DNA from 2 places in the Candidatus Merdisoma sp. HCP28S3_D10 genome. Region 2 is predicted to be linked to the other one. Evidence: riboswitches for the same ligand, from Rfam matches in the RefSeq annotation. Region 2 holds a riboswitch; the other holds the start of a gene.
What was found. A riboswitch is a leader RNA that binds a small molecule or an ion and turns the genes downstream of it on or off. The one in region 2 is predicted to bind lysine.
Positions count from the first base shown of each region.

Region 1 (15,929 bases), on a different contig from region 2:
GTTTTCCGCGATTATTTTCCACGTTTTTTCATAAGGAACAGATATCCCAGCAGCAGCACGATACCCACCGGCAGGGAAATCACCGCAGACTGGGTAAATCCGGCCACGATGTAGGTGATAAAGGAAATCATCGCCACACTCACCGCGTAGGGTAACTGGGTCGATACGTGGTTCACATGATTACACTGGGCTCCCGCGGACGCCATAATGGTCGTATCGGAAATCGGGGAGCAGTGGTCGCCGCAGACAGCGCCCGCCATGCAGGCAGAGATGGCCACGGTCATCAACGCCGGATGGGTGGTCTGGAACGCGTCTACCACAATCGGAATCAGGATACCAAAGGTTCCCCAGGAGGTTCCGGTGGCAAAAGCCAGGAAGCATCCAACCAAGAAAATAATAGCCGGAAGCAGAGCAACCATACCCTGAGAACTGCTCTTAATCAGATTAGCCACGAACTCCGCGGCGCCCAGGCTGTCTGTCATGGCCTTCAGGGTCCAGGCGAAGGTCAGAATCATGATGGCCGGAACCATGGCCTTGAAGCCCTCGGGAATGCAGTTCATGCACTCCTTGAAGCCCAGGATCTTACGGCTCACATACAGCAGAATCGTGATGACCAGGGCGAAAGCACTTCCGATGGCCAGACCGATGGACGCGTCGCTGTTGGAGAAGGCGGTCACGAAGTCCGCGCCGTCAAAGAAGCCGCCGGTGTAAATCATGCCGATAACACAGCAGATGATCAGGGAAAGAATCGGAATCAGCAAATCCTTTACGGAACCATTTCCCACGTTATCCAGGCCTTCTGCGTTGCCGTAAGGTCTATCCGGCGTAGTAAACAGGTCGCCCTTCTTTGCGTTGTCCTCATGGACCTTCATAGAACCGAAATCAATGTTCAGAATTGCTATCGTAATCATCATAACGATAGTCAGAATCGCGTAGAAATTATAGGGAATCGCGCTGACAAACAGGGCCAGTCCGTCCTCTCCCTCTACAAAGCCGGTTACTGCGGCCGCCCAGGAAGAAATCGGGGCAATGATACAGATAGGCGCCGCTGTGGCGTCGATGAGATACGCCAGCTTCGCCCGGGAAATGTTGTGCTTATCCGTCACGGGACGCATGACGCTTCCCACGGTCAGGCAGTTAAAATAATCGTCGATGAAAATCAGAACGCCAAGGGCTACCGTAGCAAGCTGAGCGCCGGTGCGGGTCTTGATATGCTCGCCGGCCCACCGTCCGAAGGCCGCCGAGCCTCCGGCCCGGTTCATCAGTGACACAATGGCTCCCAGGATAACCAAGAACACCAGAATTCCCACATTGTAGCTGTCGGACAGAACGCCTACGATTCCATCCTCGAAGATGTGAAGCACCGTTCCCTCAAAGCTGAAGCCCGAGTAGAACAGGCCTCCCACCAGGATACCCAGGAACAGTGAGGAATACACCTCCTTGGTAATCAGAGCCAGAACAATCGCTACTACAGGCGGCACCAGCGCCCAGAAGGTAGCATACATAACAGGTACATAATCCATTTTTAAAATCTCCTTCCCTCGAAAACAGTCGAAAAAAAGACCGTGAGCACATACTTCCCGACTGTACTCACGGTCTGAACTTCCCCTTCGACCTATGATAGCTCTCCACAGTCCTGTGACAGTCTGACGCATATTCTGCGACAGCCCAGAAACCCATCCTTCGGAACGGATGAATCCCTTCGGCGGTCTTCCCTTTCCCGGCTGACTGGTTCCGACCTTATGTCAACCGATACTCCTGAAGCCCCGCGCCTCTATCATTTTCTAAAATTGCCTATGTGGCTATCCTACCACGAAATCGTAGGAAGGGCAAGTGTTCTCTACTATTCTGATACTTTTTGTACATATTTACTATATTTCGACAACATTGCCGGATATTTCAGCAATTTTTCTGTCTAACCTTATGACACTTCCCCGCAGTAATTCCGCGCAAAGATTTCCTTTACCTCCGCCGGGTCTTCTGTCTGTCCCAGCGCCCACATCATTTTCGTCACAATGGCTTCCGTAGTCATATCGCGGCCCGGAATGACGCCGCAGTCCAGAAGCTTGCGGCCCACCTCATAGAGGGACAGATCGCTCTTCTCATAGAGACACTGGCTGCACACCGCAATGCTGACCCCATGATCCGTCAGTTTCTTCAGCTTGGGAAGAAGGTTCCGCCGTTCAAAATGGGTACCGCCCGCACCAAAGGCCTCGATGACAACGCCCCGGTACCCCAGCTCCAGCAGGCTGTCAAAAATCTCCGGCTTGGTTCCCGGAATCAGCTTCATCAGAAATACGTCCGTACAGAGCTCATTTTTCAGCTCAAAGGGAGCCGCCGCCTTTTCTCCTGCCCGGCTGTGCTCCAGATGTACGCCGTCCGCATAGATTTTTCCGATATAGGGCGCGGAAATGCTTTCAAAGGCGTCAAAGCCCATGGTCCGCACCTTTACCGCGCGGCAGCCGCCCATAATCTTATCGTCAAAGGCCACCATTACCCCGCTCAGACCTGCGTCCACCGCCGCGAAGGCCGTCTGCAGGTTCCGCTTGGCATCGGTAAACATCTGGTCGATGGGAATCTGCGCTCCGGTCAGCACCACCGGCTTCGTCAGGTTCTGCAGCATATAGCTGAGTGCGGAAGCCGTATACGCCATGGTATCTGTGCCATGGGTGATGATGATGCCGTCATAATCCGGCAACGCCTCCGCCACCTGCTCTGCCATAAACTGCCATTCCTCCGGCTGAATATTGGAGCTGTCCAGATTCAGGATATCCCGGCTTTCGATCGCGAAGCCTTCCCGCAGCTCCGGCATCCAGTCCAGAATTCCGTCTCCGGACATTCCCGGGGTCAGCCCCTCCTCTGAATGGGTACAGGCAATGGTTCCGCCTGTCGCCAGCAATAATACCTTTTTCATTCTCTTTGTTCCTCCTTACCCCTGCCAGGGCGCTGCCGCCCGGTCATGAAAATACAGTCGGTATTCCACACCGCTCAGTTCTTTATCCACAAAGGCTCTCGCTTTTTCCACGTCCCGTTCCTTCAGGGCCTCCACCAGCTCCAGATGCGCTTCCATCGCCCCCACCGCGTCCGCGCTTTTCCAGTCCCGCACCAGCACCCGGCGCAGCTTGTTCAGGGTTCCCTCCAGGGTGGAAATCAGATAGGGATTCCGGGACAGATAGGCGACCGACATATGAAACTGCATATTCATGTCGCTGTACTGCCGGTAGGTGCCCTCCTTCATGGCCGCTATCTGCTTATGTACCTCCGCCTCCAGGTGTGCCAGCTCCTCTTTCCCCGCGTACTGGATCGCCAGCTCTGCAGAGGCCTTTTCCAGGATTCCCCGGAACTGAAACAGGCTCTGCAGCTCCGCCACCGAAAGCCCTCTGACCAGATACCCCTTGTTGGGAATCTTGTCCAGGAATCCCTCCATACAGAGATAATTCAGCGCCTCCCGGGACGGAGTTTTGCTGACGCCGAACTTTTCCGAAATCTCCGCCTCGGTAATCATATCATTTTCCTCATAAACCCAGTTGATGATATCCTCCCGCAGGGCTTCGAGGACTTTTTCTGTCATAGACTGCCGTTTCGCCATAATGAGCCTCCTGTATCTTAAGTCTGCCTGTTGTTTTTTGGAATATCAGTGATATATCACTGATATTTGTATCGTACACCCGGGGATTTCCTGTGTCAATAGAAAGAGGACATTATCATACATTTTCTCTGATAATGTCCTCTTTCTGTTTGTATCCTGTTACCTTATTTTTCCGGAGAAATAATATATTTTCCTTTTGCGCGAAGCTCCGGTTTTCCTAAGATATCTGCCAGCCTGTCCAGACCGCATACCTCATACACCATACTGCTTACATCCAGCCGACCGGAATCTATTAGATCCAGCGCTCTTTTCTGTGTATAAGGATTAATATAAGAAGCCTTTAGTTCCAGTTCCTTCCGAAAGATTTCAAATGGCTTCACAGAAATCGTCTCATCTGGTTTAGTCAAACCGAACATCATAACAACTGCTTTATTTCCAGCAATATCGATGGCCTGTTCAATGGTAGACGGACGTCCCACACACTCAATAACTGTATTAATCCAGGTCATGCCCGCCTCCTTCAGGCGTGCTTTTACATCTTCATGAATCGGATCGATGCACACGTCAGCACCCAGCTTTTCCGCTACTTCACGTTTACTCTCCACTGGTTCCAGAAGCGCTATTTTCGCGGCTCCTGCCAGCCTTGCCAATTGAAGCTGTAACAGACCGATCATGCCTCCTCCGATGATGACTATCTGATGTCCCGGCTGAATCTCACACATATCCATGCCATGCAGACAGCAGGCTACCGGTTCCGTCATGGCTCCCTGCTCAAATGTTGTATGCTCTCCCAGCTTGTAAACCTGACGCTCATCTACCGCGCAATATTCTGCGAAACCGCCGTTTACAGTTGTTCCATAGCCAATCATATGCTCGCAGTAATGAGCTACTCCCTTTCTGCAGGGATCACATGCCCCACAGTAGCAGTTCGGATCGATGCATACCCGGTCTCCCACCTGATAATGCTGCACTTCACTTCCTACTTCGGTTATCACGCCGGAAAATTCATGCCCCAGAATCGTCGGGGGCGTTACCTCTGCTGCTCCTTTGTCCCCTTCATAAATATGTACATCTGTTCCGCACACACCACAGGCCTTTACTTGAATCAATACATCCTTCGGTCCCACCTTTGGCATCTCATGATCTTCAATTCTCAAATCATGTTTTCCGTAAAATACTGCACTTCTCATTCTGGTTTTCTCCTTTTTATTTTCCGCAAAGCAGGGAAAGATCGATCTGCTCTGCCAATGTTTTCCCGCCTTCGATACCCGGATGCAGTTTATCCTCTGAGCCACCCTTGGGGTTCAACCTGCTCTCGTCTGCGGGATCCTTCGCCCAACTGTCAAAATCAAAAATTTCATCAAATACCGTTGACCGACGAAGCAAATCATTCACACAGTTACGTTTTTCTTCATGCCAGGGACGCCAGTGATCCTTACAGCCTTTGAACGGAAGCAGGGTCGCCGCATAAATCTTTGTCTGATGATAGTGTGCCGTATCCGCGCAGCTTTCCAGGCCTGCCACTATCTCTTCCGCACTGACCGCCTCCTCCGGGGGAGCTTCCCCTATTGCCGGATGTAGGATATCATTGATACCCTCTAACAAAATCACTGCGTCCGGTACAAATCCATTTGCAAATACGTCCCGCTCAAAACGGACAATTCCACGCTCTCCGAACCAGCCTCCATGTCCGGAACCCACGGAAGCATCATGCAAAAGCCGGTTTCCACAGATCCCCATATTCAGTAACGTTACCCTGCCCTGATACGTCTCCAGCAATCGCTCTGCAAATGGAGCTGTCCACCGGGACATATGGGTAATGGAATCCCCAAAAGCTACTACTGTAAAGACAGGTTCTTCCGTCCGCACAGCGATTTGATCCAGACCTGTCACACATTGATGTAATGGTTCTTTTTCAAAAAAACTTCCGGTCAATCCACCTTCATTTTTCGAATACCATACACCCGTCATGGAATTTGCCAGAAAGGTACAGGCACTCTTCACCACATTCTTTCCGGACCATCGAAGCTTAATCTGTATCTTTTGCCCTGCTTCTGCCTTCTGGATCACTTCATCTGACCAGATCCTTTTTCCAGGTGCTACTGCTATCCGACGCTGTCCGTTCACAGTGACAGGACATTTTTCCCCATCTCTGACCACAAGCCATGCCTCTTCTATATGAAGTGTTTCTGTTCCGAAGGTATTCTGGAATCTTATCTTAAATGCTTCGCATGGCGGAAACGCACAGATCTCCACATACTCTGTCTCATTTTCCACATAAAGCGGGAATGCCCCGAAATCCAGACTTCGGTATCCCCAGATACTGTACCAGTTTTTCAATCCTTAATCACTGCTCCCTGTCTAGTCAACGTCTCTCTCAGCTTCTCCGTCGGTACATCCCCGGCTTCACAGCCTTCTCCCAGCGCCAACGCTGCCGCAGTTCCCGCTGCCTGTCCTGTAGCAATGCAGCAGGGAATCACACGGTAACTGGCTGCCGCGCCAGAGGTTCCGCTGATGCATCTTCCGGCTACTAGAAGGTTCTCTATCTTTTCCGGAACCAGGCAGCGGAATGGAATCGTATAGTAATCATTCACCTGGTGGAAAGTTGCCCCGCCGCCCTCTGAATTATGAATATCTATAGCATAAGCAAAGGTACAGATGGCATCCTCAAAATGCTTTCTATCCAGGATATCCTCTGTAGTCAGCTTATACCGTCCCTTGATATGTCTTGTTTCCCGTACACCCAGACGAGAGGCCATCTCAATTAGCTCAATATTCTCACACCCTGGAACATACTTCTGCAGAAAATGAAGTACTTCAAATACCTGACGGCGGCCTTCCATGACAGCCTTGCTGATTTCCTCTGTCCTGGTTGCGTCTACGTAAGCCATACGGGTAGTATTGATTTTCCAGCGGCCTTTAATGGGTTCCTCATAATTTCCCACCTCGTGGCGGTCGATATCCCAGTCGCCGTTGGCGCGCGCTTCTTTAATATACCAGGACCAGCAGTTTTCGCCCGGAATTCCCAGCTCGCCCTTCGCTTTTTTCTCCTCCAAAGCGCCCACAAACTTCTCCCGATCGATATTGCCTACTTCAAAGAACAGGGTAACCGGCTGCATTACTCCATCCTTCTCATCGCCCTTTACGAAATCACCGCCTGCAAAGTAAACCACGTCTGCATCTCCGGTACAGTCGATATAGGTCTTTGCACAAAATACTGCCATTCCCTCTTTCATGGCTGCCACTACGCCTGTAATCTTCCCTCCATCAGTCAGCACATCACATACCTGTACATCATACAGGATTTCTGCACCGGCCTCACGTACCATTTCCTCCATTACCACTTCCAATATTTCTGAAGAAAATGGCGTCACATGACAATGACTTTTTATATAGTACGAACTGTAGGTGCTCATACCTTCTACTCTGGAAGGATGAATAGCGCCTCCGCGCTCCTCTGTACGGGTACAGAGTTCATCAAAAATTCCTTTCACAATCTGCTCTGTCGGCTCGTCGTTATAGCAGGTCATAAATGGACCCACCAGACCTCCGGTCGCCATTCCGCCCAGCATCTGCTCCCGCTCAATTAACAAAGTTTTCGCTCCGTTCCGTGCAGCAGCCACCGCTGCTCCAAATCCGGCAGAACCGCCTCCGATCACCAGCACATCTGTCTCTATAATTCTGTCAATCTGCTTCGTATACTGCATGATTTTCCTCCTTCTCTTTCAACCCCTTTTCCCAACATACCCATGCAAATGCATTTGCTCCTATCTCGCTCAGTGCCGGAACCCCCGTTTTCCCAACGCAGATTGGCCCAATTTTCAGAATAGGGACCTGATATCTTGCCGATAGCATACCAATCTGATTCTGCTCCAGATAATGAAAATACTCATGATAAAGAATCAGGTTCAGCCCATTCTCATAAGACATTTCGTTGTGCTCACTCCAGAGTTTCACTGATTTCTTATATATGGTCAGCTGATTTTTCCCGGACAAATATTCACAGAAATACCGGTATTTTCCCAGCACATTATCGACATCTTCACAAGTAATTTTTACCTGATCCTTTTTCAGAATGTCCAGCATAGCAGGAAGCTCATTCTCCCGGTACTGCTCCAGGAACTGCTCTGCCTGAGCTTTCCCAACTGCCCAGGCCATTTCAAAAACATCCCTTATCTTATCTTTTGGTATCTTATGAATCATATAATCTGTCAGCAAAATCTGCATACTGCTCTCTTTATCGGGAAAAGGATATTGCTTCATATAGTTCTCCTTTAGTCTGTTCGTGCTGAGGTCAGAATCATCAGCTGATCATCCTCCCGGACTGCTGCAAGTTCTACCTCTGCCAGAGACTTCATCTGTGCTTCGTCCAAAAGTCCGGACAGATCCAGGATTCGCTTTCCAAATATCAGATAGGTATTGGGCAACGTTTTGCCTCCGTCATTGTACTCCGTCATATTGTCTACTGCCCGAAGTAATGCGTTCTCCCAGTTTTTTCCATCTGTCACGTACACTTTTCCATTCTTTTTCTGAAGACGAATAACACCTTCTTCATCCGCAATCGCTGTAGGCTTGCTCACTGATTTAATCAGGCCAAAGAGTTTTTTACTCTCCATCTTATATTGCATTGCATACATCATTCCGTTGCCTGCCGCCGTATAGACATTCTTTATGTCTGTATTCAAGTGCTCTGCTACTTTTTTGCGAATCTCCTCCTCTGTCAGTTTTCGATTCGTCATATCCTTGGAACGAAGCTCTGTCGTACCGATAGCAATAGCTCTTACCATGTTTTTCGTCGCATCAACCTCCACCGATACCTCTACGGTCTCCGGTGACGCACCGGAATGAATGGCTCGTTCTTCCGCCTCACGCCGCACAGCCAGAATGTCCTCCTGAGTTGGATTGGCAATGGTACGCTCTACCGTATCGCGAATCATAGCCAGCGCTACACCGATGGTCGAGATAACCGACGCATTTTTCGCATTCCGGTGTTTCATGGACAGGGTTTCTGCCAAATGAGGTACCACCGCAGCCGCTCCTCCGCCTCCGCCTACCAGCACAATGGTTCTCGGATCCATATTGTAATCTTCAATCAGTGCTTTTACAACCTTTCCATTCTTCACGGCAGACAACCGAAGCGCTTCCTTCGCCGCTTCCTCCACAGACATTCCCATGTTGTCAGCCAGCGGCTTCCATGCCTTTCTCGCTGCCTCCACGTTTCCTTTTGCATAATCCTCGTCCTTTACATAACCGGCGAGATTGGCCGCGCCTGCCAGAGACAGGGCAAATTTTTTTCCGTTAGAGCACTGCACATACGCGTAATCCGGGTCTGTATCCGTGGGCTTTATCGCACAGAGAACCGGATCAACAATATCTGCGCTGTCAGAATAGACCTCATAATCCAGACCTGCAATATGTACGCTTCTGGGTCCTACATCTGAAATTTTTCCATTTTCAATCTGAATCATACTTCCGCCGCCGATGCCCACTGTGCGCACATCCAGAGAAGTCAGATAGGTCTTGTGACCGCCTACCTCGGCGTATTTGACCATGACCTTTCCATCTTTCACACAGGAGATATCCGTACTGGTTCCTCCTACCTCTAGGAAGATACCGTTGGTCAGCTTCTCATACATCAGCGCGCCGGCCACTCCTGCTGCAGGACCGGACAGAATCGTCAAAATCGGTCTCCTGCGCACCTCATCTACTGTCATTACACCACCGTCACAACGCATTACCATAAGCGGCGTCTGAATTCCGGCTTTTTTAATACTGGATTCTGTCATATTGGCTGCATCCAGCATCTTTGGCATAATGCTGGCGTTGACAACCGCGGTACGTGTTCTTACCTTCAGGCCATAAAGCTTGGATATCTCGTTGGTGGCTGTCGCTGTAATTCCCTTTTCCTGGCAGATCTCCGAAACCTTCGTCTCGTTCTCCGGATGGTCTACACTGAACGCCTCAGCCGCCACGATTGCCTCACAGCCTTTTTCCTGAAGCCGTATCACTGCCTCAGCTGCATTCTGGCAAAATGCTTCAGTTTCACTCTCCACATACTCATTTTCTGAATGAAGGCTCTTGGTAGCCGTCAGGGGAATGTCGCCCATGACCGTATCGCTCTTGGACTTGGCGCCCTCAATTCCTTTTCCGATGGTTACAATACCTACTTTTACTACGTCGCCTTCCAGCAGGGCATTGGTCGCCTGTGTCGTTCCATGGGAAATAAATACTACATCTTCCGGCTTTACCTGATTTTTCTCCATGATCTCACGCAGTACCTGCACGATACCGGCTGCTACGCCTGCTTTATCCTTATGGGTCGTAGGTACCTTGGCTGTGCTGACCAGTTCAAACGTATCATTATTGATCAGTGCTGCATCCGTAAAGGTACCGCCTACGTCAATTCCAATTCTAACTTTCATGTTCCTACCTCTTTTTCTGTTTAAAAGTGTTGCGACCTATAATACTACAGGCCGCAACATTTTTTACTCTGTGAAATTTTTTACAGCCACATCACTGCGCTCACTACGACACCGACGATAACAACCGGCCAGATCCAGGGCAGGAGACGTTTGGTAACAGATGTTATCTCTTCGCCTGTATAGCTTGTTACCCATACATTATGAGTATTGGTCGGACAGCACAGCAGCTGCATAACGGATACGGATGCAAAGCCTCCCATTACCGCATTGACCGGAAGGATATTCATGCCCACCATCAGAGCCGCAATTCCAGCTCCCAGGCCCCACAGGTTCAGCGGTCCACGGTACAGGCACAACGGAGCCAGTACAATGAAGAATAGCAGGAAGGAAACCAGACCGTTCGGTGTAACCACACGCATAATCGGCTCCAGAGATGTCTTTACAGAAGGCTGATTGATAGCCAGAAGCAGCATTCCGATACCAATCATCAGCATCGCCGACGGCGCTGTCGCGGAAAATCCATCAAACAGGGTCTTGGTCAGCATATTCATGGTCCGGCTCCATCCGGCCTTCAGGCTGGTGAAGATACAGGCCCATACAATCGCAATCATAAAAGAAATAATCAGCGGAAACTTAAAGCCGATAACCAAAATCAGCGGAATCAATGGCGTAATCATCGCCAGACCACCCATGATTCCTTTTATCTGATAGACATCATCCTCAGCCTCTCCTACCGGAGCAGAAAAAGCAAATTTTCTTCCCACCTTTTTACAACGAACTACAAAGAATATGATGCCAGAGACAAAAGCACCTGCCGCGCAAATTGCCTGAATTAAAAATGTGTCATCGAAGCTGGTTCCCAAAATTGCACCAATTGCGTTTACATTTGATAAATTCACGTTATTTCCTACACAATAGGAAAAGAGCATTACAGCAGAGGCGGTAAACTTATCCACACCTACTGAAACTAAAATCGGAATCACAATCGTACCAACCATGATTACGGTTCCCAGTCCATTTACTACAGAGAACAAAATGGATGCGATGATAAACAGTACCAGGGTTACAATCAGGGTCTTATCGCCGCCAAGTTCAGCTCCCTTTTTAATCATTGTTTCACTGATACGTGTTTTTTCCATCACCATACCGAGCCATCCTGCAAAAATCGCTACCATAATCGGGTCACCAAGCCGGAGAGCACCCGCCTGGATAACGGCCTGTAAAAAACCTATGGCATTGCCATCCGCATCCGTGGCCACAGCCGGGACTCCACCTATCAGACAGATTCCAACAGCCAGTACAAAAAGTGCCAGTACTGTCGGCATCTTACGGGTAACCATAAGACCCATGATAACAAGCATAAACAGCAAAATCAGTATACCTTGAAGCATATCACATTTCTCCTTTTTGTTTTATTATTTAAAAACGGCCACACCTGCGCAGTTTTATGTACCGCCTTTAAGTTCTTTTATATCAAACAGGAAAACAGATTATGCCTAAGGATACGTTAATTTACTTCAATCAGGGCGTAACAGTTTTCCCACAAAATCTGACGTGCAAAAATGTCACAAATCTGTTTTCCCGGTTCTCCCGCTTTACGAATCACCGGTTGAAACGCAAAATTCTGCGATATCTTTTCTACCACCTGCTCCAGTCCTTCCATCTGTCCTCCGATAAATACATCCTTGACCGGGAAGAATAACAGCGCGCTTTTAATTACCTGGGTAAGCTTTTCTGCAAGTTTATCCGCAGAAAAACTCTTCAGAGCCGTTTCCTGGGCAATGGCCATCGAGCCTCCGGGATTATTCTCATACCCGGCAAAGTTTCCGCTCAGGACTGCGGAACTGATATCGAAAATAGAATCCTTCGAATTATGAATCATTTTCCGGTTCAGCACAAAGCTTGCCGTGATTCGTTCTCCAATATTCACATAAGCATAATCTGTGCAGCTTGCATCAGCCGTCTTCAGATAATAATTTAGATTATAACGATTCAGAAGTTCCTTCTTTACCGGAACTCCACATCTGGTAGCCAAAGCCGTCTCAAGACGAATCAAGTCTGAAGAAAGAGATGTGGAAAATTCTGTCATTAAATCATACTCCGGCAGATCATCCTGGCACAAAAGACCCAGTCCAATGATACGCGTCGGAAGTTCTGTTTTCCCATTCTGAATTTCCTGTACAAAATCACCTATCACCTTTAAAAGTCGATTGCCGGAAGTGTACCGCGATATCAGCGTCCGCTCCGCAATCCGTTTATCGGACAGATCAAACACCTCCGCCTTCACACCGTTTCTCAAAACAGAAACCGTAATGATACATCCGTAGTCTTCCTTTATCTGCAAAAGGATCGGTTTTCTTCCGCCAGTAGATACGCCTTCCCGTACTTCCTCAACCATTCCGTTTTTCAAAAGAAGCGACACAGCCATACTTACGGTACTTGGCGAAAATCCACTTTGTTCCGCTATCTCAATTCTGGAAACAGGCCCCTGTTTTAAAATGTATTCCAGCACCTTTGCTGTATTATTCCTTTTTACATCCTTTAAAGATTTCTTATCCATCTATCATACCACCTACTAATTTTTAATATCGAATTAAGTATACAATTCTATTTTCTTTTTTTCAATGGGCAGTATGCAATTTTATAATTATTTTAGAAATAGAAATCCTTGTTTATCTTTTTTCTATCTTCGAATTAAGTATATGACGCTTTGATTATTTTGTCAATTACCAAGTCTGTTTTCTTTATTTTTTTAGCTATTTTTACAAATTTTTTAGCTCATTTTTGTATATATCATATAAAATTAAGGCGGATATGGAACCCCTATCCGCCTTTTGTTTTTTCGATTTTAAAAATAATGATTTTACACCAGATGAATGATATCAATCAGCACCACGGCCACCAGCCCGTAATACACCACGATGGCCACCAGGTCGTTGATGGTCGTGATCAGCGGTCCGGACGCTACGGCCGGATCCACGCCTACCTTTTTGAAGAAAATCGGCGTCAGGGTTCCCACCAGGCTGGACACCACCATGGCTCCCACCAGGGATACGCCCACGCAGGCGGAAATCATCATGGAATAGCCCAGGGGAAAGCCCTTAAGCAGATGAATGTAGGCTCCCAGGAACAGCAGGGCCATCACTGCCAGAATCACGCCGTTGAAGAAGCCAATCTTCATTTCCTTGAATATCAGCTTCACCTTCTGTCCGGTGGTCAGATTTTCGTCCATCAGCACCCGGATGGTTACCGCCAGGGACTGGGTTCCCACATTGCCGGCCATATCCAGAATCAGGGACTGGAAGCACATGACGATGGGAAGCACCGCTACGACGGATTCAAAGACGCCCACTACAGCGGATACTACCATGCCTAAGAACAGCAGAATCACCAGCCAGGGCAGTCTTTTGCGGATGCTCTCCCGGGTGGTTTCGTTTAAGTCCTCCTCCGCGGTCAGACCAGCCAGCTTTGCGTAATCGTCGCCCATCTCGTCGTCCACGATTTCCACGATATCCTGAGTGGTGATGATACCGCCGATACTCCGATCCTCCAGCAGTACGGGAATGGAATCCTCTGCGTAGTCCTTGATTTTCTCGATACACTCGCTGATTTTCTCATGATCCATGACATAGGGATAAGAACGGCTGATCAGATCCTCCAGCTCCGTATGCTCCCTTGCGATGATCAGATCCTGCAGCTCAATGGCGCCGTAATACTGCTCCGCCCGGTCAACCACGTAAATCGTGGAAATGTTATCATTTTCCCCCGCCTGCTTCACCAGCTCCCGCATAGCCTCCCGGACAGTCAGGTCGTTGTGGATCAGGATAAAATTGGTGGTCATGTAGCTTCCGATTTCATCCTCGTCATAGGACAGCAGAAGCCGGACGTCCTCGCTGGCCTCTTTGTCCAGCATTCCCAGGATTTTACACTTTGTGTCGTCGTCCACTTCCTCCAGAATGTCTACCGCATCGTCGGAATCCATCTCGGAAATGACCTTGGCCTGCTGTTTTAAAGACAGCTCCTTCAGATACACGTCGCCGTCGTCCAGATAGGCGAAAATCTCCGCCACACGCTCCGCGCCCAAGGCTGAATACAGGCGTTTTCTCTCCTCCGGCGTCAGAAGCTCCAGAGCATCCGCTATATCATTGTCGTGGTAATCAAAGAGCCGATCTACCAGCTCCTCCCGGGACAGACCTGCCCGGATAATTTCAATCAATTCCTCTACATACTTTGTCATTTTCTGCCTCCATACCTTTCTGATACGGTGTGAATGATTCTTAAGAGGCAGCGCACAAAAAGCATGCAGCCGTTATATTCTCACAGGGATCTTCACGCACAGCTGCATACCGCCACTTATTCTATTCGCACCGCAGTTTCTACTTCGTCCCGAACTGTCGCAACTGTCCATGAAATTCACCTCCTGGATTGTGGTTTTATTCTTCCTTTGTGAGTATAGCATTTAAAAAGGGGAGATACAACCCCCCTTTCCAATCTGCGCTATGCTTCATAGGTTCCTTTTTTCAGAACCCTTCCGTCTTTTCTGAAAATTCTGCCGCCTGCCACATAGGTATCCAGGCTCAGCTTCCGGTCAAAGAGAAGGAAATCTCCGTCTGCCCCTTCTCTTATAACGCCCTTCTTCGGAAGCAGGTCAAGACTCTCCGCCACCTGGCTGGTCAGGTAGGGAAGCGCTTCCTCCAGCGGCATCCCAAGCTCCTTTACCATATAGTTCAGTTCCTTATACAGGGCGTCCACACTGGATACGCCAATTTCCAGCAGCGTACCGTCCTCCGCGTAATTGGACCAGCTTCCGTGTCCGTCTGAGCTCATGGTCATGTGCTCTGTGGGAATTCCTCTTTTTCTGGCTTCCAGCACACATTTTCCCGGAGAGATATGCATACCGCAGGTCAGATCCACGTAACCGCCCCGTCTAAGAAGCTCGTAGCCCTCCTCCATCAGCCTCTCATTCCGGTTCACATGGGTCGGCCGGAAGATCCGGATTGGAACAGAGCTTGTCTCCAATGCCTGAAAAACCGGAGTCAGTCCCGCCGGATCGTCCCCCATATGAAGCACCACGATACCGGGCTTTCCGCTGAGCATTCCCGCTACCCGGGCTTTGCTGGCAATCTGAATCAGCTCCGCCTCCGTCACGTTGGGAGCCCTGTGATCCGAAATGGCAAGCTTCACCCCGAGAATCTCTTTTATAAATACGATATCCCGATCCGGCTCGCCTGTAATGGTCGGACCGGGATATCCGTAAGCCCCGGTCAGCATATAGGCGCTGACGCCCTCCTCGCAGAGGGCTCTGGTCTTTGCGTATAGATTGTCCACGCTTCTCGTAATCCCGTCGGTTCCCAGCAGTCCCACCACTGTGGTAATCCCATACTCCACCAGCTCGGAAAGCTGCAGCTCCGGCGTCCGCGTATGAAAGCTTCCTTCTCCGCCGCCTCCCGTAATGTGTACATGCTGATCAAGAAAACCCGGCGTCAGGATTTTTCCTTCCCCGTCCAACACTTCACATTCCACCGGAAGCTCGCCGATCTGATCCTGAATCCGCTCTATTTTCCCGCCGCAGACCAGTACATCCTTTTTTCCCAGATATTCCGGAGCATACACCTCCGCATTTTTCACCAATAACATGCCGCGTCCTCCGTTTTTCTTATACCGCTTCCGAAACGTAACTTGCCCGTATCTGTTTTCTTACCAGCAGGAAGCAGACCACCTGCAGGCTAATGGTAATAATCCAGGATACCGGATAAGAGATAAATAAAATAAACAGGGAACGGTATCTCGGAAATACCCCGTAGATCCATACAATTCGCGTTCCCACGGTTCCGATAATGGAAAGAACCATGGGCACGCCGGAGCGTCCCATTCCACGCAGGGCTCCCGGAATTAGATCCATAATACCGCACAGGAAA
Region 1 is NZ_JBQHTG010000001.1:600,740-616,668, forward strand. It holds gene ACTNCH_RS02765 (Na+/H+ antiporter NhaC family protein) at 12-1,523, opposite strand; lysine riboswitch at 1,614-1,785, opposite strand; gene ACTNCH_RS02770 (asparaginase) at 1,922-2,914, opposite strand; gene ACTNCH_RS02775 (GntR family transcriptional regulator) at 2,930-3,589, opposite strand; gene ACTNCH_RS02780 (zinc-dependent alcohol dehydrogenase family protein) at 3,754-4,779, opposite strand; gene ACTNCH_RS02785 (GDSL-type esterase/lipase family protein) at 4,796-5,929, opposite strand; gene ACTNCH_RS02790 (FAD-dependent oxidoreductase) at 5,926-7,296, opposite strand; gene ACTNCH_RS02795 (hypothetical protein) at 7,274-7,852, opposite strand; gene ACTNCH_RS02800 (hydantoinase/oxoprolinase family protein) at 7,864-10,011, opposite strand; gene ACTNCH_RS02805 (C4-dicarboxylate ABC transporter) at 10,092-11,402, opposite strand; gene ACTNCH_RS02810 (winged helix-turn-helix transcriptional regulator) at 11,519-12,571, opposite strand; gene mgtE (magnesium transporter) at 12,875-14,248, opposite strand; gene iadA (beta-aspartyl-peptidase) at 14,509-15,648, opposite strand; gene ACTNCH_RS02825 (MATE family efflux transporter) at 15,668-15,929, opposite strand, start outside.
Region 1: another riboswitch for lysine. It lies ahead of ACTNCH_RS02765 (Na+/H+ antiporter NhaC family protein); the one in region 2 lies ahead of dapA (4-hydroxy-tetrahydrodipicolinate synthase).

Region 2 (15,929 bases):
GAATAAGGAGCCGTTGAGATGCTTCTATAACAATTCATGCAGAGGCAGGATATTTAACGGAAGCTATATCCAGGCGCCGGAGAACGCAAAGTATATCCGATACAGCGCAGTCAACGACTATAAGGGCGAGTATAACTTCTACGTAGGCGGCTGCTACGCAATGGAGAAGGAAGAGGGAGCCGAGATTGTAGAAAAAGCCCTGAAGGACGGCGTGGAATATAAGCAGAATACGATTCTGACCATCAGTTCAGACGGGACGAAAGACATCCGGGCGAACGCCGGAAAGGACGCCCTGATTCTGACGGTACGCCAGGATAGCAGTAACCAGGCTATCTATACCTTCTATTCTGATAAAAAAGGAAGGAATGTACTTAAGGAAGTAACAGTATATCCCGGCTGCGCGGCGGATATTCCGGCCGGTGCGAAGGCGGTTAAGCTTGGCGGAGCCGGAGCGAACGCGGACCGTTCGCCGGCCCTCTATGTGGTAGATAAGGAGCAGAAGGACTGGCTGAACAGCGCCGACCGGAGTAAGATGAATTCAGTAGTCAGCGCAGAGGTAAAGGACAGCCGGAGAAACCTGGTCAATAATGCCAAATACACGATTCGTATGTACAAGGACGGCCAGGAAATCAAAGGGGGAGATCTGCCCTTTAAGGTGGAGGAGCTGCTCATCGGCTATGAGAACGCGGAAGCAGGAGGACGGGGCAGCACCCGGTTTACCTTCGAATGTACGCCGGGATCCAGCTATGAATTTGTACTGACAGCGACCTACCGGGGCAGAACGCTGACCCTGGATACTCTGACCTTCTCTGCAGACCGGCCCAAGTATGTCATTGCCAGTGAGGACGATCTGTATAAGCTGGTCCGTTACAAGGAAGCAGATTTCGTGGTGACGGCAGATCTGGATATTCCGGATAATACCTATGTGGTACGAAGCGACAGATATCCCTTCAACGGAACCATTGACTTCCAGAGCCATAAGGTATCCATAACCTGCAGCTCGTCCAGCACCCGTATATTCCGTACCCTGGGCAGCGCGGCAGTGCTGGAGAACCTGGAATTCTGTCCCAGAATCGATACCACTGTGGAACGGCGGAGGTTGAGCAATATTAATCCGCTGGCCTATGATAACTACGGAATCGTACAGAATATTCTCATCAACCTGGATCTGGGAAGCGGCTATTATCAGAAAAATAACTGTTCTGGTCTGTTTGAGAATAACTGGGGAACCATTGAGAACTTCGCCCTGTATTACGCAGGCGGCTCCAATAACTATGTGGGCAACTATTTCGGCGGTCTGACCGTATACAATTATGGCGCCATTAAGAATGGTATGGCCTATAGCTCCCGCTGGCTCCAGTCCATTACCGGTGATTACAGAGGTAACACCGAAACCGCGGACACCAGCTATGTGGGAGGAATCGTGGCCTCCAACCAGAGCGGCGGCAGCATCAAGAATGTCTACAGCCTGATGACGGTAGGTGTCGAGCGCGACAAGAGAGTCGGTGAGAATCAGGAATTTGGCGGTAATATGAATACGAACGGCGTTCTGGTAGGTTACGTGAATGGCGGAAGAGTTTCCAACTGCTTTACGATGGGCGATCTGCAGGAGCTGTACTGGGATAAGAGTGAGAGTGCCGGCTGGGGCCGTTATTACAAGCTCTATACGAAATATACCCCCACAGGCTGCGGCACGAGCGATACAGGACTGAAAAGCAGATTCCGGAACAGCTTCTACTTTACGACGTCGGCTACAGCTTATGAAAAAAAGGCTGCAGGTGCCCTGGAGAATGGAGGCAATCTGAACCGGATGATGGATAAGACCTTCTATAACAGTACGGTCAATTCCGAGAATGCCTTTGTGATGAGCGATGTGGACGCAGGCTTCTATCCCCGTGTCCAGATGACAGAGACGCTTGTAAACCGACAGGAGAAGCTTCTGTATCAGAAGATTGCGGAGGCAGGCGAAGTCAGCTATGTGGGAGCAACGGTGACCGATCTCCAGAACGAATATGCAGATATGACTCTGACCTTCAGCAATGTAAGAGGCTGGAAAATTAAGAATCTGCAGATAGACGGACTGTTTGTGACGGATCAGAAGCAGACAGAGGCTACGAAGGAAACCATCGCCCAGTCCTCCTACGAGCAGAGCCCGGAGGGAAATTTCTGGTATGTGAAGGTGCGCGTATGGCCCAATGAGCAGTACCGGGACGAGTATAAGCTGCTGTCCCTGGATACAGAGCTGGGCGTTCTCACCGGAAACGTGCGGGATATCAACCGGAGTATCGCGGTAAGCTTCTATAAGAAGGTGACCCAGGATAACTGGCTGACGGCCTTTACGGATAAATCCGGCAACTACCGTCTGGCAGAGGATATCGATATGTCAGCCTTCTCCGGTGATGACCACCGGACGGCGGCCCAGGTTCTCTACCGGGGAGTCACCAGAGCGAATCCGTTCTACGGGAAATTGGACGGCGCAGGCCATACGATCCGGAATTTGAAGCTGTCAACGGCCAACAGTACCTCCGAAAGCGGAACCCAGACACTGATTCCCTACACGAACGGGGCAGTGATAAAGGATCTGAATTTTGAAAATGTATGGATTGAGAATGCGAGCGGCGCTACCACGCCCTATGCGGGAATCCTGGGAGAGGCTGCCGGGCAGACGGAGATCACCGGCGTCTATGTGAAGGGAATCCGGATCCGCAATCCCTATCAGTACGCAGGCGGTATCGTCGCCGATTTGAACAACAGTACCATGAGGGACTGTGTAGTGCGGGATCTGAAGGTAGAAGCGGAGGAGAAGACCAGCTCCCTGCGTCTGGGCGGTATCATGGGCAACAACAGCGCAAGTATCGTCGAGAACTGCTATGCGGCAGGACTGAATCTGGATGTAAGCAACGCTCAGGCCAATGTGGTGGGCGTCGGCGGTATCTGCGGAGAGGCGAGCTACAGTAGCAGTCTGTCCAAGACTTATGCCCAGGGACGAATCTATACCACAAGTGGAGAGGCGGGCGGTATCACCGGTCTCACCAATGGTAGGCTGAACCGAAGCTGGGCCAAGGTGGATATCAGCGGAAGCGCGGTGGCAGGCGGTATCGTCGGCCGTGTCAACAGCAGTAGCCGGGTAAGTCAGCTTCTGTCTGTGGGTAATGTGAGCGGTAAGGCAGATTCTGTGGGCCGGATCGCAGGCGCTATCACCAGTGACGGAACGAGCTTTACCACCTCTTATGCCTACAGCGGGCAGCAGATAAACAGTAAAATCCTGGAAGATGAGCTGGACGCCAACGCGCTGATTACAGGCGAGGAGCTTAAGCTGGAGGCCAACTACTGGTATTACCTGAATCTGGGTTATTGCTTCAATTACAGTGGTGTAACCAGTGGCTATCTGCCGAAACTGATGAATTTCGCGGAAGATAAGCTGCTGCCGGGTCAGGATGATCTGGATATTGCCTTCGCATTGCCGGGCAGTGTGGATTTCGTTGTGGAAGAAGGCGCAACGGCGGACTATGACGAGACGAAAAAGGCGTATAAGCTGGACTTTACACTGGATCTGAAGACACCGGGACTGTCACAGGAAGCACAGGAAGCAGGAAGTGAAGCATTTTATAAAACCCTGAAGACAGCCCTTTCCGGAATTGCGGTTCCGGGCATGGAGCTGAATCTAGTTCCCGCAGGCGCGGAGACGGATCCAAAACTCTGCTGGAGTGAAAACAAAGAGCGCTTTACCTGGGGCGACGATGGAGAGACACTGAAGCTTCATATGACAGACAATGTAAGGATCATTACCTATCGGGATACCTATCAGGCCACATATGGCTATACGGACAACTCCGGAACTCTCTGGGAGCTGGGAGACGAGCTGGATTTCGGTTCTCCGCTGTATATCCATATCCTGTCAGTAGTAAATACAGACACGGACGGAAAGGCGGATCTGGAAGGCTCAAAGGAGGATCTGAGCACCTGGTACGGAGCGATGAAGCAGGAGGGAAAGAATTATCAGAACTTCCTGATTGAAACGGATCTGGATTTCAGCATCCTGGGAACGATTACAGACCCGGATCTGATCAATCTGAATATCAACCGTCTGGAGGGCGCAGGCTTTGTAGAGAAAGAGGAAGATATTCTGAACAAGCTTGATAAAGAGTCTGTCCGCAAGGACTATCTGTTGTATCAGGAGGCGGAGGGACAGAAGACAGACGTACCGATGAAGACCCTTTCGAATATAAGTATACAGGCCACGGCAGCAAGCCAGAGCATGATCCGGGTTCTGCAGGGAACCATGCAGGGCATCTGTATCGCTAAGTTTGATTGGAACAATGGCTCTTATGATGGCAGCTATGTAGGTATCATCGGAAGAAATACGGGTAATATCCGTTTTGTAGATTTTGATACCAATACGATTTACGCAGGAAAGGCGTCGGATCGGGTAGGCTGTATTGCGGATAACCGGGGAAGCATGGAGTATGTGCGCGCGAAGGACAGTAGGATATATAACGCGCCGGCTACCTACCTGAGTCGTGCGGGCGGCCTGATTGGATACAATATGAGTGGTATCACCCATTGCAGTGCGGTGGGAACCAAGACAGGCGCGGGAGATTATAATTTCAACGTGTCGATAACCACGTCGAAGAACAGCAATTCTGTTTATACCGGTGGTCTGGTGGGATACAGTGAGAATTATGTGACCCTTTGCTACGTGGACCAGATTCGGGTTTCCGGCTGTCAGCAGAGCGGCGCTTTGGGCGGTAATATCAACCAGCGGTACGGCCAGCTTGAGGATTATATGGTGGACAAGAGCTGGCAGGATACGGATCTGTTCTATTATTGCTGGGTTACCAATTCCAGCGTAAGCGGAATGTATCAGACCGGAGGCGTCTATGGAGTTGCTTCTGGAACCCGGCGAAATTACAGTAAGGGTAATACCGTGACCCAGACCGACCCGGCGTCCTACTATGCCGGTGGCGTTACAGGACAACTGGGAAGCTCGGCAGCACAATACGACTATGTGGAGAACTGTACAGTAACCACAGAAGGCAAAGGAGCCGGAGGCATCTCAGGCTACGGTGATAACTATAACTATGAGACTGTTGTAAATTGTCAGATTCAGGCAAAGCAGAATGCCGGAGGCGTCGCAGGCGCAATTCCTGACTATTATGTAAGATACAGTAAGGTGGAGGGCAGTACCATTACGGCTACGGACAGCTATGCAGGCGGCATCGTCGGATATACGGCAAGCCACAGCTCGACCGGAACCAACGCCTATATCGACTGCTTTGTTACCGGGTCTCAGATCAAAGCCGGCAGCTATGCGGGCGGTCTGGCCGGAGCCTGCTATGGAAAGGATACAACCTTTATCCTGATTGACGACAGCGTGACCGTTTCCGCGGACAGCTATGCAGGCGGCGTCTTTGGTCTGGTGACTGGCGGAAAGCATTATCGTCATGAAAGCGGAGCGACGGTATCTGCCAGTCGGCAGAATGCAGGCGGCTTTGCCGGGGAGCTTCTGGGCTATTGTCAGAAGTTTACCAGCCAGGCGTCAGCCACTGCGGAGACAGTTGCCGAGCTGGCTTATCCGCAGACGAAGGTGTATTCCTCCATCATCTCCGGTAAGATTTCCGGAGGCTATAACGTGGGAGGTTTTGTGGGCATCTTTGACAAGGGTCTGCGTCCCATCGACCCGGAGAACGGTAAGGAACTGGATGACAGAGACACCGGTTACACCCCGTATCTGAGTCAGAATTATTACTACAAGCTTGTACTGGCTCCGGTTTCCCTGAACTGCGCCAGCGTGACAACCCTGAAGCTTACCTATAACAATGTGGCAGAAATCACCGATACAGGAAACGACGAGGGAATCGGTTACCTGCGTGTCTATGAGGGAATCAAGAGTGAGAAACCCACCATCGCAACACAGCTGGGACAGATTATACCCAAGGTAGAAGCGGACAACAAAAAGACGTTGACGGAGGAGAAAGCAAAGGAGACTGCGAAGGTCAGCGACGAGGTGCTTGCATCCGGCTGGTTCTATTACAACAAGGTGACTCAGAACGGCTTATATCTGCATGATGGATCCGGTAATGACCGAATCTTTGATACCCGTGTCTGCCAGAAGGAGGGAACCACAGTGACGTTCCCGTGGCTGCGTTCTAATAGCTGGAATTATATTCTGTTTACGGACGGTGAAAAACCGGAGGGCTATGTGGCTTCGGGTTGGTATCTGAAGCAGTGTTACGGAATGAACAAGGTTAATGCAGATAAATTACAGAATGGCTTTGCGGGACAGGACGGTATCCTGCTTCCGGCAGCGGCCAGAGGAAGCGACGCGTCCGGTATCTCCCTTCTGTATTCCGATGCGGATATTGCGGTGGAGCCGGATACCCTGAAGCTGTACGCCAGCGGAATCGACCGGCTGAATATCGATGTGCCGGAGGATATCATGGGCTATGGCCTGACCTGGCAGGTGGAGAATACGGAGGGTGATGTGACTGCGTCCGGCTCCATCGACGAGCTTCTGGCTTCCAGAAGCGGCGGAGGCGGGGCGACCATCAGTCTGCGCTATGATTTTAACAGTTATCTGACACTGACACTGAAGATGGAGGGTGAGACCTGTGAAACCTATGCGGTGGATCCGGCAACCCTTGCGAGAACCCTGTCCTCCAGCGGCAGCGACCAGTATTATATCCGAAGCGGCGGCGTAGTCTCCGTATCGGCGCTGGCAGAGGCCCTGAAGGCAGAGGAGAGTGAGAATGGGGCAGAGCAGGCCGGAGCCTATGCGGATCAGGCGTTCGCGGCAGAGGGAAGCTTTGTACATCTCTATGGAACAAAGGCACTGAAGGAAGACGGACAGATCGTAGATCTGACCACAGGTGAAGTCACCGGAGGCGTAGAGAAGGCGGCTGTAGGAACGGCGTGTCTGAACAGCCAGGCGGCATACACCACTTATACAGACAGCGGAACGATTCTGGATCTGTATTCCGAATATTCTCTGGCTACCACAGACGGACTGACGGCGGCGCGCCGGTTCCGCTTATTTGCCAAGGAGGGACAGACCTTCGCGGTAGATGTGGATACGGCATACGCGGACGGAGCGGGAATCCATGATATCATTGCGGACGTCTACGCCAATGGACAGAATCAGTATCAGTATCTGTCCTATCTGACGGCGGACGGAAGCGTGAAGGATCTGGGTGACCGGCTGCACTGGCCCACCGAGCTGAAAAACAGCGGACTGGGCGAGCTGGCAGGCAATATCCGCGGTACGGAGCCGATTCTGCTGGTTCGCTACCAGGATAATACGGTGGCGGCCTTCCAGTATCTGACCGGAACCCTGGTGGCGAAGGACAGCGGAGAGCAGAAGAAACTGAATTTCGTAAATTACGCGACCATCTGGCTGATGGATCTGAAGTCCCAGTTCCGGAAGGCGGACAATACCGCTTACCTGGCTGCTGTGGATCTGGCCGGCAATCTGGCGCAGGAGCCGATCGATACGGATACGGCGCTGAATGTCATCGGCAAGGCCGGAGGCGGCGAGGGCGTCGTAGAGGAAGATACCAGAAGCGCAGACCGGGTAACCGTGGGCACCAACCTGGTGGATGGCACGCTGAACGCAGCGGGAGCCGACTGGAAGGAAGAAGTGCTGCAGGCCAAGGGACCGAAGGGACAGGGCTTCCTGGAAGAAGCAGGGGCGCTCCTTGAGGACGCTCTGACGGAGCTGGCGACCGGCGAGAAGCGCGCGGAAGGCGGCGAACAGACGAAAGCGGCAGTGATTACGCCGGAGAATGCGGAAAGTCTGAAGGATACGGCGGAGACGCTTCTGACAGACACCGTGAACGCCGGAAAGCTGAAGCAGAAGCTGATGGCAGAGGGCGTATCAGAGAAGGAGGCCGCAGAGCTTCTGGCTCTCTATGGAAAATCTGTGCAGACAGCCATTGACAGCGCTGCTGCCTACAGTGTGGCGGAAGGCGCGGAAGCCGGAGGCTCCACGGAGGCGGACGGAACCGGTAAGGGAAGCGGAGATAAGAAAGAGCTGCCCACCGACGGCTACGTCATCGCCATGAACAGCGAGACCGGCGAGTACGAGGTTTACAGCGAACAGGATCTGCTGGACGGCAAAAAGCCGCAGGCTTCCCTGGTAAGCGAAAACCAGAAGCTGACGGCGCTGAAGTCTGCCGGACTGCTGAAGAATACAGGCATTGACCTGGAAGCACTGAAGGTAACGGCGGAAGAAAACAGTCAGGGTATCCTGCTGCTGGCATGCGCGGGCGGAACTGTTCTGATTCTGCTGCTGGTTATGTACCGGAAGCGAAAGAAAATTGGATAAACAAGGTTGCCGGAAACGGTGACGGAAAAAAATAGTGTCGGCCTCGGCCGACACTATTTTTCTGTACCCCCTGTTTACATTCGGGGAAAAATCGTGTACAATAAAGAAAACGTGTGCCTTTCGGAAAGGGAGCAGGAAGCACAGAGAAGATCAAGAGAACAATCGGGAAAAAGGAGCTTTACATGAAAAAAGCAGTGATTATAGGCGCCGGACCGGCAGGTGTGACGGCGGCGTATGAGTTATTAAAAAAGTCGGACGAGTATGAGGTACTGATTCTGGAGGAGAGTCAGGAGATCGGCGGTATCTCCCGCACAGTGCGTTACAATGGCAACCGGATGGATATCGGCGGACACCGTTTCTTCTCCAAGGACGACCGGGTAACAAAGTGGTGGGACGAGATTATGCCCCTGCAGGGTGCGCCCTCCTATGACGACCGCGTGCTGGGACGTACCGTTCCTCTTGCCCAGGGCGGACCGGATCCGGAGAAGGAAGACCGGGTGATGCTGACACGTAACCGTGTATCCCGTATCTATTACGGAAAGAAGTTTTACGACTATCCGGTCAAGGTCAATGCGACTACTATCAAGAACATGGGCTTTGCCACCACCATGGTGGCGGGCTTCAGCTATCTGAAGGCTGCCGTAGCCAAGAAGCCGGAGGATTCCCTGGAGAACTTCTATATCAACTGCTTCGGCAAGAAGCTGTACTCCATGTTCTTCGAGGGCTATACCGAGAAGCTGTGGGGACGTCACCCCAGCGAGATTGACGCTTCCTGGGGTGCTCAGCGTACCAAGGGACTTTCCATTATGGGAATCCTGAAGGACAACGTACAGAAGCTGGTGCCGAAGAAGCAGGACAAGCACCAGGTACAGACCTCCCTGATCGAGGAGTTCAATTATCCCAAGTACGGCCCGGGCCAGCTCTGGGAGACCGCTGCGTCTGAGGTAGAGAAGATGGGCGGCGAGATCCGTAAGGGCTGCAAGGTGACCAGACTGCATACCGCGGACGGCCGGGTACAGAGCCTGTCCTACGTACAGAACGGCGAGGAGCATACCATCGAGGGCGACATATTCATTTCCTCCATGCCGGTGAAGGATCTGGTAGGCGGCATGAACGATGTGCCGGAAGAGATGAGCAAGATTGCGGCTGGACTGCCCTATCGTGATTTCGTGACGGTGGGACTGCTGGTGGATAAGCTGAATCTGAAGAATGAGACGAAGCTGAAGACCCTGAACAATATTGTCCCGGACTGCTGGATTTACGTGCAGGACGTGGGCGTAAAGCTGGGCCGTATCCAGGTGTTCAACAACTGGTCCCCGTATCTGGTTTCCGATCCGGATCACAAGGTATGGATTGGTCTGGAGTATTTCTGCAGCGAGGGCGATAAGTATTGGAACATGAGCGAAGAGGAGTGGGTGAAGTTCGGTATCTCCGAGCTGGTAAAGATGGGCGTCATCACCAGCGAGAAGGACGTGCTGGATTCCCACAGAGAGCGGGTGAAGAAAGCATACCCGGCTTACTTTGATACCTATGACCATATGGACGACCTGATTCAGTACCTGGATACCTTTGAGAACCTGTACTGCGTAGGCCGTAACGGTCAGCACCGCTACAACAACATGGACCACTCCATGGCTACCTCCTTCGAGGCTGTGGACAATATCCTGAGCGGCCGAAAGGATAAGAAGAATATCTGGAGCGTGAATACGGAGAAAGAGTATCACGAGGAAAAGAAGGAAGCATAAAGGTGACAGATATATAAGAGGGCGCGGCCGAAAGGCCGCCCCCTCTTAGTTTTACGCTTTCTTAAATCCGGCTCTCTTTCTCAGGGTCGGATCCAGAATCTTCTTACGAATTCTTAAGCTCTTCGGAGTGATCTCCAACAGCTCATCTGTATCGATAAACTCCAGACACTGCTCCAGGCTGAGTACCCGGGGTGTGGTCAGTTTCAGAGCCTCGTCGGCGCTGGAGGAACGGGTGTTGGTCAGCTTCTTGGTCTTGCAGACATTCAGCTCGATATCCTCTGCCTTGCCGTTCTGGCCGATTACCATGCCGGCGTAAACCTTTTCGCCCGGTCCGATGAACAGGGTACCGCGCTCCTGGGCGTTGAACAGACCATAAGTGATAGCTTCGCCCGCCTCGAAGGCAATCAGGGATCCCTGCTTCCGGTACTGGATATCGCCCTTGTAGGGACCGTAGTTCTCGAAAATGGTATTCAGCACACCAGTACCCTTGGTATCGGTCATGAACTCGCCTCTGTAACCGATGAGTCCTCTGGCCGGAATCAGGAATTCCAACCGGGTCGCGCCGTTGCCGTTGCTGTGCATATTGATAAGCTCGCCCTTGCGCTCGCCCAGCTTCTGGATGACGTTTCCGGCATATTCGTCGTCTACATCAATGTAAGCGCGCTCCATAGGCTCCAGCTTCTTGCCCTTCTCATCGGTGTGGTAGAGCACTTCTGCCTTGCTGACTGCGAACTCATAGCCCTCGCGGCGCATATTCTCGATGAGGACGGACAGATGCAGCTCGCCCCGTCCGGATACCTTGAAGCGCTCAGTGGATTCGGTTTCCTCCACGCGCAGGCTGACGTCGGTGTTCAGCTCCCGGAACAGGCGGTCGCGCAGATGACGGGAGGTGATATATTTGCCTTCCTTACCGGCCAGGGGACTGTCGTTTACCAGGAAGTCCATGGAAATGGTAGGCTCGGAAATCTTCTGGAACGGAATGGCTACCGGGTTCTCCGGAGAGCACAGGGTATCACCGATGTGGATATCCGCAATACCGGAGATAGCTACGATGGATCCCACGGTTGCTTCGGATACGTCCACCTTATTCAGACCGTCAAACTCATAGAGCTTGCTGATCTTTACCTTCTTAAACTTGTCCGGGTCATGATGGTTTACCATGACCATGTCCTGATTGACACGGATCGTACCGTTGTCCACCTTACCGATACCGATACGGCCTACATATTCGTTGTAATCGATGGTACTGATCAGAACCTGGGTTCCGGCCTCCGGATCTCCCTCCGGAGCAGGGATATAGTCCAGAATGGTCTCAAACAGCGGAGTCATATCCTTCGGCTCATCGTCCAGGCTGCGCATAGCGTAGCCTGCCTTGGCGGAAGCGAAGATGAAGGGGCAGTCCAGCTGCTCGTCGGAAGCGTCCAGATCCATGAACAGCTCCAGAACCTCGTCTACTACCTCGTTGGGGCGGGCCTCCGGACGGTCAATCTTATTGACACAGACGATAACCGGAAGATCCAGTTCCAGGGCTTTCCGCAGCACGAACTTGGTCTGGGGCATCGCGCCCTCAAAAGCGTCGACCACCAGGACAACGCCGTTTACCATCTTCAGGACACGCTCTACCTCGCCGCCGAAATCCGCATGGCCCGGGGTGTCGATGATATTGATCTTGGTGCCTTTATAGGTGACTGCCGTGTTCTTGGACAGAATGGTGATGCCTCGCTCACGCTCGATATCGCCGGAGTCCATGACACGATCCGCGACCTCCTGATTGGCGCGGAATACGCCGCTCTGCTTCAGAAGCTCGTCTACCAGTGTGGTTTTACCATGGTCTACATGGGCAATAATTGCAATATTTCTGATATCTTCTCTTTTCATAAATCATTTCCTCAATCTATAAAACTTCGTCAACCCATATAGTTTATCACATTTTCGGCTAATTACAAGGAAAATCTGGTTTCCCCTAAATTTTTTTAGGGAAGGTGTTCTAAATGGAAAAATCTGGGCATATATATTTATGAATAATACAGGAGTCCGGCGGAAACAGGCAAAAAACGCGATTTCCAAAGGCAGAAGAAGGGAGAACACAAACTATGTCAGATAAGGTAATTGAGAACAACCAGGTGTCGGTAAGCGGAGAAATTGTATCGGGATTTACGTTCAGTCATGAGGTATTCGGGGAAGGATTTTACATGATGGATCTTCTGGTCCGCCGCCTGTCTGACTCGGCGGATCTGATTCCGGTGATGATTTCCGAGCGGCTGATTGACGTAACGGCGGATTATGTGGGAGCCTTTATCCGTATCGGCGGACAGTTCCGTTCCTACAACCGGCACGAAGAGAAGAGGAACCGTCTGGTGCTGTCGGTATTTGCCCGGGAGGTGGAATTCCCGGAGGAGGAGCCGGAAAATGCCAAGACCAACCAGATTTTCCTGGACGGCTATATCTGCAAGCCTCCGGTTTACCGGAAGACGCCCCTGGGCAGGGAGATCGCGGATCTGCTCATTGCGGTCAACCGTCCCTATGGGAAATCCGATTACATTCCCTGTATCTGCTGGGGCCGGAACGCCCGCTTCGCCTCCGGCTTTGAGGTGGGCGGCCACGCCCAGATCTGGGGCAGAATCCAGAGCCGGGAATATGTAAAAAAGCTCAGTGAAACGGAGTCTGAGCGGCGGATTGCCTATGAGGTGTCCGTAAGCAAGCTGGAGTACGAATACTGATCCCTTGCATTTCCTTCTGTTTTGTTGTATGATAGGCTTAATTTCCAAGGTATCATGAAACAGATGTTTCACAGCTCCTGTATGGAAAGCTGCTGTGAATGGAGTGAACGGTAAGGGAGTATAAAAAATGGGGAAAGCACATGTAACTGTCTTCTGCGGCGAAGGAAAGGGCAAGACCTCGGCGGCGCTTGGACAGGGAATCTTCGGGGCCAGCGCAGGAAAATCCGTTATTATTATACAGTTCCTGAAGGGGAAGGTCGGAGAACGCATTGATTTTATCAAGCGTCTGGAGCCGGAAATCAAAGTATTCTGTTTTGAAAAATCGGATCTGAGCTTTGAAGAACTGTCGCCGGAGGAGCAGCAGGAAGAAATTATGAATATCCGCAACGGTATGAATTTTGCCAGAAAGGTTCTGACCACAGACGGCTGCGATATTCTGATTCTCGACGAGGTGCTGGGTCTGGTGGATAAGGGGATCATCAGCATAGAGGAAATGAAGGCGCTTCTGGAGGCCGGAGACGGCGATACCGAGCTGGTGCTGACAGGAATCAAGATGTTTGACGAGCTGTATCCCTACGCCGACGATGTATTTTGCATCAACACACGGAAATAAAGACATTGACAAGCAACAGTCACTGTGCTAGTCTAAACATAGTTCATATAATTAAATAGGAAGAAAGATAGAGGTTGCGTTTTCCATAAGTACCTTTTCGGATATGGCAGGCATAGACGAAGAAGAGGGAAAGGGGCTGACGCCGAAAGAGATTGTTTCCTGTAAGTGGTTTCTTGGGCATACCGTGAAGAACGATATGACTGTCATCAGTATTCTGATGGGGCGCTATCCGGGGAATAACACATAAGAAACGGGATTCTTTTGGGGCGGCCATTGCAGGTACGCCTCATTTTTTAACCTTTATAGTTTCAGACCAGGAGGAAGAAAAAATGGCTATTTTTAAGGGAGCAGCAGTTGCAATTGTAACACCGTTTTTCGAAAATGGAGAGATTAATTTTCCGAAGCTGGCAGAGCTTCTGGATTATCAGATTGAACATGGCACAGACGCCATCGTCATCTGCGGAACCACCGGCGAGTCATCTACCATGAGCCACGAAGAGCATCTGGAGGCGATCCGCTTTACCGCAGAGCACGTCGCTAAGCGTGTGCCCGTTATCGCAGGTACCGGATCCAACTGCACTGAGACAGCAATCTATCTGTCACAGGAAGCAGAAAAGTACGGCGTGGACGCGCTGCTTGTTGTGACTCCGTATTACAATAAGGCGACCCAGAAGGGCCTGATCGCCCACTATACCGCAGTGGCAGAGTCTGTGAGCCTGCCGATTATCATGTACAACGTACCCTCCCGTACAGGCTGCAATATTCAGCCGGAGACGGCGGTAGCGCTGGCAAAGAATGTGAAGAACATCGTCGGTATCAAGGAAGCAAGCGGAAATATTTCCCAGGTTGCGAAGCTGATGCAGCTGGCAGACGGATGTATCGAGCTTTATTCCGGAAATGATGACCAGGTGGTTCCGATCCTGTCCCTGGGCGGAAATGGCGTGATCTCCGTGCTTTCCAACGTGGCGCCGAGACAGACCCACGATATGGTTATGAAGTACCTGGAGGGCGATACGGCAGGAAGCCTGGCGATTCAGCTGAAGGCGATTCCGCTTATCGACAAGCTGTTCTGCGAGGTAAATCCGATCCCGGTAAAGGCAGCCCTGAATCAGTTGGGCTTTGAGGTAGGACCCCTTCGTATGCCGCTGACAGAGATGGAGCCGGAGCACCAGGCGCAGCTGAAGCAGGCAATGATTGATTTCGGAATCGAGGTAAAATAAGATATGACAAAGATTATTCTTCACGGCTGTAATGGCCGTATGGGACAGATGCTGACCGGACTTCTGAAGGAGGATCCGGAGGCGGAGGTAGTGGCAGGCGTGGACGGTTATACCGGCGTCGCAAACGACTATCCGGTATTCACTTCCATTGACGCGTGCGATGTGAAGGCGGACGTTATCATTGATTTTTCCAACGCGAAGGCGGCAGACGGACTGCTGGATTATTGCGTGAGAACGAAAACCCCGGTGGTTCTGTGTACGACGGGACTTTCCGAGGAGCAGCTTGCGAGAGTGGAGGAGGCTGCGAAGGAGACGGCGGTTCTGAAGTCCGCCAATATGTCTCTGGGTATCAATCTGCTGATGAAGCTTTTGAAGGAAGCTGCGCCGACTCTGGCGGCAGCAGGCTTTGATATTGAGATTGTGGAGAAGCACCACAACCAGAAGCTGGACGCGCCCAGCGGTACCGCTCTGGCACTGGCGGATTCCATCAACGAGGCTTCTGACGGAGCTTACCATTATGTGTATGACAGAAGTCAGGAGCGCAGAAAGCGCGACAGCCGGGAAATCGGTATTTCCGCAGTGCGCGGCGGTACGATCGTAGGCGATCACGATGTAATTTTCGCCGGCACCGACGAGGTAATCACCTTCCAGCACCGGGCATATTCCCGCGCCGTATTCGGCAAGGGAGCTATCCAGGCAGCCAAATTCCTGGCAGGAAAGCCGGCGGGTAGATATGATATGAGCGACGTTATTGGCTAACGAGTAAAAAGATGGACGGGTTGGGGCTTTATAGTTATCATTGTGTACAGCGTTTTAGCGGACAGTGTGTGCTGCCTGCGGACCTTGCGTCCGTGGGTGGCATACACTGTCAGATAAACGATGAACACAGATAACTACAAAGTCCCGGCCCTGACTTTTACCCGTTCACAAAACTTTCACGTAAAAATCACACAATTCATTCAGAAAAAACACAAAAGAGGAATATCCTTAAACAGATGTGTCTGTCCAGGGATACTCCTCTTTTTTATTGCAGAAGTAAGAAAAGGGTCAGACGAATACAGTGAAGGAGGAACGAAACTTGATCGAAGTTAAAGATCTGGTGAAACGCTACAGTAAAAATACAGCGGTGGATCACCTGAATTTTCATGTGGAAAAAGGTCAGATATATGGCTTTCTGGGGCCGAACGGAGCAGGAAAATCCACGACCATGAATATGATGACCGGCTATCTGGCGCCTACAGAGGGACAGATTCTCATCAATGGCTATGACGTGGCCGAGGAACCCGGGAAGGCCCGGAAATGCGTGGG
Region 2 is NZ_JBQHTG010000003.1:323,423-339,351, forward strand. It holds gene ACTNCH_RS09885 (hypothetical protein) at 1-8,323, shown strand, start outside; gene ACTNCH_RS09890 (NAD(P)/FAD-dependent oxidoreductase) at 8,506-10,068, shown strand; gene typA (translational GTPase TypA) at 10,120-11,946, opposite strand; gene ACTNCH_RS09900 (single-stranded DNA-binding protein) at 12,162-12,788, shown strand; gene ACTNCH_RS09905 (cob(I)yrinic acid a,c-diamide adenosyltransferase) at 12,916-13,401, shown strand; lysine riboswitch at 13,462-13,637, shown strand; gene dapA (4-hydroxy-tetrahydrodipicolinate synthase) at 13,731-14,621, shown strand; gene dapB (4-hydroxy-tetrahydrodipicolinate reductase) at 14,625-15,380, shown strand; gene ACTNCH_RS09920 (ABC transporter ATP-binding protein) at 15,700-15,929, shown strand, end outside.